DNA from 2 places in the Lysinibacillus sp. OF-1 genome. Region 1 is predicted to be linked to the other one. Evidence: riboswitches for the same ligand, from Rfam matches in the RefSeq annotation. Region 1 holds a riboswitch; the other holds the start of a gene.

Region 1 (3,428 bases):
GATTGGTACATCTTCATAACCACCTGATAGATGTTCGACAATAATCATGCCCGTACCCCCTTACTTCTTCGTTGCTTATAAAAAATATAGGAGAAAACAGGTGCACCAATAAACGCCGTAATAACACCAATAGGTAGCTCTCTTGGCACAATAATTGTTCGTGCTACTAAATCGCAAACAATGAGTAAAGTTGCGCCATTGAAAAACGATAATGGCAATAAATGGCGGTGGTCAGAACCCCAAATCATCCTTGTCATATGCGGTACAACTAATCCTACAAAGCCAATTGTGCCAGAAACCGCTACAGCAGCTCCTGTTAACATGGAGCCACCCGCTAAAATCAAATACTTACTACGTTTCACATTGACACCTAAATGCTTCGCGCGCTCTTCACCATATAACAAAACATTTAGCTCTCGTCTTTGCGTCCAAAGCATAATGGAACCAACAATAACAAATGGCGTGATCATTTGGACATATGGCCATCCACGCATTGACACAGAACCTAGTAACCAGCCAATTACTTGGCGTAGCTCTTCTCCAGATAAAGCGATCATTAATGAAATGAGAGAACCTAGAAATGAGCTAAAAATAACACCTGTTAAAATTAACGTTTCCATCTTCAATGAACGGTCTACCATTCTAGCAAAGCTCATGACCACTACCATCGTGATGATTGCGCCTATCATACTAAAAGTGGGTAGGGCATACAAGCCTACGACCGGTATAGATATACTAAAAAAAATCGTAATAACAGCACCAACAGATGCCCCTGATGAAACGCCTAATGTATATGGATCTGCCAATGGATTTTTTAACAACCCTTGGAAAGCTGCTCCAGCAATGGCCAAAGAAGCTCCCACTAGTCCCGCTAACAACACGCGTGGCAGACGGATTTTCCAAAAGATATTAGCAGCCGTTTCATCAACTGCTTGATTCCATAAAACTTCTAACGGAATATGAACTGAGCCTATTGCTACGCCACACCAGATACTAATGACAAGAAGCGTACATGTTAGTACATAGGCTAGTGCTATTTTTTTCACTTAAATACCTCTGGATAAATAGCTTTTGCTAATTCTTCAAGACCTTCTCCTAAACGGGGACCTTGACGACTTGTTGTGCTTTCATCTACTTGAACGATTGCCTTATTTTTCACGGCATTAACAGTATCGAAACCAGCACGTTGTGGTATTTTTGTTAAAATATCTGGTACATAATGATATGTCACAACGATGACATCTGGGTTTTTCGCAATAATTTGTTCTGAACTAATTTCATACCAATCCTTCGCATCTGCCGCTACGTTTTCTGCATGAATCATCTCCAGCATAGCATTCATAAATGTGCCATTACCCGCCGTATAAATAGTAGGTTCATCCGATGCTTCGACTAGCACTTTTTTGGGTTCGACATCCTTTACTTTTGTCAGGACATCTTCCACTTTTTCCTTCATATTAGCAATGATTTTTTCAGCCTCTGGTAATTTCCCTGTTGCACGACCAAGTAGCTCAATCGTTGTGTAAGTTTCATTAAAGTCTTGTGCATTTTTTACGACAAACACTTTCAAACCTGCTGACTCAAGCTGTTCAATCGCCGCTTCTGAAAGGGACATGCTAGATTCATGCGAAAACACGATATCTGGCTTTAAGGCAATAATTTTTTCAATATTGTACTCCATGCCCCCAACTTTATCCTTTTCAGCGACTTCTGGTGGATAATCATCATTGTCTGTCACCCCAACTATTTCATCATTTAAACCAAGTTCAAATAATATCTCTGTGTTACTTGGAATAAGAGAAACAATTTTTTCAGGCGGTGCTTCAAGTGTAACATCCTTGCCAATGGCATCTGTTATGGTCATTGGGAATGTTGCTTCATCCACCTGTGGAGTCTCTTGCTGTGTTTGCTGCTCCGTAGCTACTGGCTTGTCATTTTTGGCTTCTTGCCCGCATGCTGCTAACAAACCTACTGCTAAAAATGCTGATAATCCTATTTTCCAAAATTTCTTCATGTGAATCCTCCTTTGTTGATCCGTGCGTCAATTGGTTAGAAATATTTTCTCCATCAAAATAAGACCCCTCATCTTCGAATGATGAGGGGTCAAAATCGCACCAAAAAACTGATACAAAATCCACCACCCTATCCTCGTAGGCTGTCATGTCTATACTATAAAGGCAGGTCTCCTGGCTCGTGCTTATTGCGTTTTTCAAGCCTTCCCGAAATCTTCAGTGGCATTATTTGAAAAAACTCACACTTACAGTGGCGGGACCGCATCGGAATTACACCGACTTCCCTTTTCACTTTACTTAAGTAAAGAACCTTTATAATATTCAGTTGATTTCATTATACATGAAAATAAAAGAAGTCGCCTCCATTCCAGACGACTCCTTGGCAATTATACAATTTCAGAAAAATATTGTACGGTTTTCATTTGTGCACCTATTTGTCGCAATGACCACGTTTGCTCTAAATAGATATCCGCTAGCTTTTCGTACTTCCCGCCAAATTTTAGTGCCCATTCCACCGCTACAACACTTTCATAAAGATGGGCCATCTTTTTCGCTATATCTTTTGCTTCAAAAGTTTTAGTTGCTTCATCTAAAGCGCTAAAAATTTGTAATGTAGCCGCAAGATTTACCAACTGCTCTTCCACAATTTGCACTAGTGGACTATCCGCTAGCTTCTCTAGCCTTGTCTCCATTTCACGGACAAACAGTTCATGTGCATGGAATTTATCCACTAAACGAATAAGTTCTAAAGCCAAAATATTTGCCGTTCCCTCCCATACCGTCAATACTTGTGCATCCCTTAGTAAGCGTGGTGTCACAAAGTCTTCAATATAGCCATTACCACCATGTAATTCAATCGCTTCACTAGCATAATGAACGGCTTGCTCTGCCGTTTCCTTTTTCATAATGGCAATATATAAACGATTCATAATGAGATCTTGTTGTGTTCCCTGCCCACTTGTCACTTTATCGTATAATTGAATAAGATCAAATACTGTCGCTACTTCCACATGCAGCTTAGCAGCAAACTTCCCTAATGTATCCTGGATCATTGGGTATTGTGTTAAGGGCTTGCCAAATGCATATCGATTGGTCACATAATGCTTTGCCTCTAAAAAGCCTCGACGCATAATACCAATCGATGCGACTGCATTACAAATTCTCGAAAGATTTAGTGCTTCTAGCATGTAATAAATCCCTTTATTTTGTTCCCCTACAATATAAGCAAGGGCACCATCAAACTCTACCTCGCCCGATGGGACTGCTCGAACGCCTAATTTATCTTTCAATCGACGAATACGAAGATGATTGGCCGTACCATCTTCATTATTCCATGGAACTGCAAATAACGTTAACCCTTTAGAGCCTGCTTGTGCGCCTTCTAAACGTGCCAACACCATTGCTACGCCACACATA
Region 2 (3,428 bases), 1.7 Mb from region 1:
GGAACGACTGTGCCTGGTACTACTGGGCCAAGAAGTTTCGTGCATTCAGGATATTGTAAGGCCAAAATGCCACACCCTAATGTATCTAATAATACATAGCGTGCCGTTTCGTATGCTTCTTCACTTGTAATAGTTGTATTGACTACATAATCCGCAATATCTGTAAGTAATTGATCTGTCTTAGATATGTCATTTGTTTTAATCATCTATATCTTCCCTTCAAGGCATGAATTTGATATACTAGTATGCTGATAGGCATTGGTCAGAATGCCCATCAGCTCTATGGCGAGTTGTTAAAACTTGATTATACCGACAATTCTTCAAGGTTATGACGCTCGCCAATATAATGGACACGAGGTCTAAATAATCGGTTATTGTCATGCTGCTCAATGACGTGAGCACATAAGCCAATTGTTCGTGAGCCAAAAAAGATAGGTGTATAGATTTCAATTGGCAAGCCAAGCATGTAGTATACTGGTGCTGCATAATAATCTAAATTTGGGTACAAGCCCTTTTCTTGTGCCATCACCTTCTCACCAGCTTCACACATGTGATATAAGCGATCATCCCCTTGTGCCAAACATAATTTATGCAAAGCCTCTTTCATAATTTGTGCTCTTGGGTCCATCTTTTTCATATAAACACGGTGACCAAAGCCCATAATCTTTTCTTTATTTTGCAGTTTATTTTTCAGCAAGGCTTCAAAGCCTGCTACTGTTTTGGCTTCTAGAAGCATGTACATGACTGCCTCGTTGGCCCCTCCATGTAAATTTCCTTTCAATGATGCGACAGCTCCAGTTAAAGCACCGTACAAATCAGATTGTGTAGAGGCAATAACACGAGCTGTAAACGTCGAATTTGGCATCTCATGCTCACTATATAAAACGAGAGACTGATCAAAAATTTCTTCTTCTAACGCCGTTGGTTTTCTACCAGTAATCATGTAATAAAAATTGGCGCTATAGGAAAGCTGACTATCTGGCTCCACAACATCTTGTCCGTTTAAGACACGATAGCTATTGGCTACGATGTTAGGCATACCGCCTAAAAGTCTATAAGCTCGCGTCAAGTTCATTTCAGTAGAACGATCATTGATGTGCTGATCAAAGCCTGCTAAAACAGAAATTCCAGTTCTCAGTCCATCCATCGCATGTGTTTCATTAGGCAAGAGCTTGAAGATTTGGAAGATCTCTTGTGGAACCTGATAATGTGCTTTTAATTTGTCCTGTAAGTCAGCCTGTTGCTCGGCAGTAGGAATTTCGCCATGCAGTAGTAGGTAGACAATGTCTAAATACGAATATCTTTGTGATAATTCAATCAAGTCGTAGCCTCGAATAACAATTTGACTTCCTACAGTGTCTAAAAAAGATAATTTTGTTTCAGCAGCAATGACCCCATCAAGACCTGGTGAATAAGTTAACTCCATTCAATGACAGCCCCTTTGTTTAATTATTCTTGTAAGCGTTACCATTCCAACACGAAAGAACAACAAAAAAACAACTTCTACCCCTTTTTAGAAGTTGTTAATCTACAAAAGCATGACAGACCAAATAACAGTGAATTTACAGGAATTCACAAAAATCATGCAGTAGCTAACACCTCCCTATCCTCGTAGGTCAATTGATGCTTATTTTGTGGCAGGTCTCCTGACTTATAATCAACACTTCAATAACACCTTCCCATTTTGACAAACAAAACAGTGGCCTTGTTATCGAGCTCCTAAATACAGTTGCGGGACAGTGTTGGACTCTCACCAACTTCCCTTTTAATCAAATGGAATGAACCCCATTTGAACCACCAAAATTTAGCATATTCAATTTGTCTATTTACCTTAACATAGAGTTTTCAAAACAATCAATATAGGTAAAATTCAGAAAAGACTGATTATAAAAAGCTATTTTTCATTTTTGATTGACTATTCTGCATTTTTGAGCATTATTTTGTACAAAAAAAGATTGTTCATCTATACCAATAAATCCATTTTCAAGGGTTATAAGTAAAATAGAGGTCTTTATAATAAAAAAGGCGAATAGTTTTTTTATAATATAGAGGAGGAGCACATATGGGCTATATTTCAGAATTAAGGAAACACATCGGTAGTAGACCGATTATCAGTATCGGGGCGACAATTCTTGTAGTCAACGATGATAAGAAAATTCTCTTTCAACATCGTTCAGATACGTTGGATTGGGGATTACCTGGTGGCTCAATGGAACTGAATGAAACGCTAGAAGAAGCTGCTACTCGTGAACTTCATGAAGAAACAGGACTGGTAGCGAATGAATTGGACTTGATTGGTGTTTTTTCAGGGCCAGATTATTATTTTCAATATCCAAATGGGGATGAAATCTATACAGTTATTCATCTTTATAGTGCGAAAAATGTCAGTGGTATACTAGAGATGAGGGATGGTGAGAGTTTGAATCTTACCTATTTCAGTAAAAATGAGCTACCAGATTATCTTGAGAAAAGAACAAAAACACGCTTAGACAATCTAGAGGACAAATTGTGGAATTTAGATAGTTCTTTTGCAAAGAATTCTCTTTAAATAACAAAGAGCATGCTTTTTATGAAAACATGCTCTCATCTTAACTATTAGGCTATTACAGTCTAACCTTAACCTCTGTACCGTCTTGCGCCTTGACATCTACTAGCACGAGCCCTTTATAATTTTGTAGTTCCTTGATAATAGGCTTGAGCATTTCTTTGTCAATGAATGGAAAGGAAAAGTCGATTTTTTTTCTGTCGAAGTATGCCTTTGTCCATTTGTTGACACTTTGCTGAATCCATTTTGAAGTCAAAATGGAAAGAACAATGGTTAGCACAGCATATGGAACAGGAACGGTAAAGCGAACGTCTTTTGCTTTCACTTTTACATGCATCATAAGTCGCCTCTACTCAATGAAAACTGAAACGGTATCTCCGTTTGCCGATTTTATGTCCACAATTTGTCCATCTAATTCATTTTCGATGGCTTCAAGAAGAAGATTGATATCGATATCTTTCACGTATTTTTCCGATTGCGGAATACTCGCAGCGATACTGTGTCCAGCCATTAACACAGCCTTGACAAGTTTTATAGGCAAATTCACAGTGACATTATCATTTTCAGTGGACACCACACGAACCTTTAACGTTTTATCTAAATACTTCGTTTTTTCCAGAAATTTGTTACCTGACTCCTCTTTCTCTTGTAACACTTGAATCAGCTCTGACCCTTTTTCAGCATCAATTTTCCCCTCTTGAATCATGGTTAACACTTTAGTAATTTCCTCTTTCATGTAGCATTCCTCCCTATTCGTCTTTTAAGAGCTTTATGGCCTCATCAGTTGTGATTTCGCCATTTTCCAACATGCTTACAATTTTTTTCTCGTCTACTTCATTTTTCTTCTTTTGGACATAGCCAAGAGATGAGATAATGTCATTTA

Evidence for each region. Region 1 has a riboswitch for cobalamin ahead of NV349_RS02660 (ABC transporter substrate-binding protein). Riboswitches for the same ligand answer to the same signal wherever they lie in the genome.
Region 2: another riboswitch for cobalamin. It lies ahead of mmgD (citrate synthase); the one in region 1 lies ahead of NV349_RS02660 (ABC transporter substrate-binding protein).

What each region holds. Positions count from the first base shown of each region.
Region 1 covers NZ_CP102798.1:560,437-563,864, reverse strand. Annotated here, with positions in the region: gene NV349_RS02670 (adenosylcobinamide amidohydrolase) at 1-48, opposite strand, end outside; gene NV349_RS02665 (FecCD family ABC transporter permease) at 45-1,046, opposite strand; gene NV349_RS02660 (ABC transporter substrate-binding protein) at 1,043-2,014, opposite strand; cobalamin riboswitch at 2,160-2,341, opposite strand; gene NV349_RS02655 (acyl-CoA dehydrogenase family protein) at 2,399-3,428, opposite strand, start outside.
Region 2 covers NZ_CP102798.1:2,290,779-2,294,206, reverse strand. Annotated here, with positions in the region: gene prpD (2-methylcitrate dehydratase) at 1-206, opposite strand, end outside; gene mmgD (citrate synthase) at 305-1,426, opposite strand; cobalamin riboswitch at 1,620-1,814, opposite strand; gene NV349_RS11105 (NUDIX hydrolase) at 2,063-2,548, shown strand; gene NV349_RS11100 (hypothetical protein) at 2,604-2,885, opposite strand; gene NV349_RS11095 (SHOCT-like domain-containing protein) at 2,895-3,281, opposite strand; gene NV349_RS11090 (DUF2089 domain-containing protein) at 3,295-3,428, opposite strand, start outside.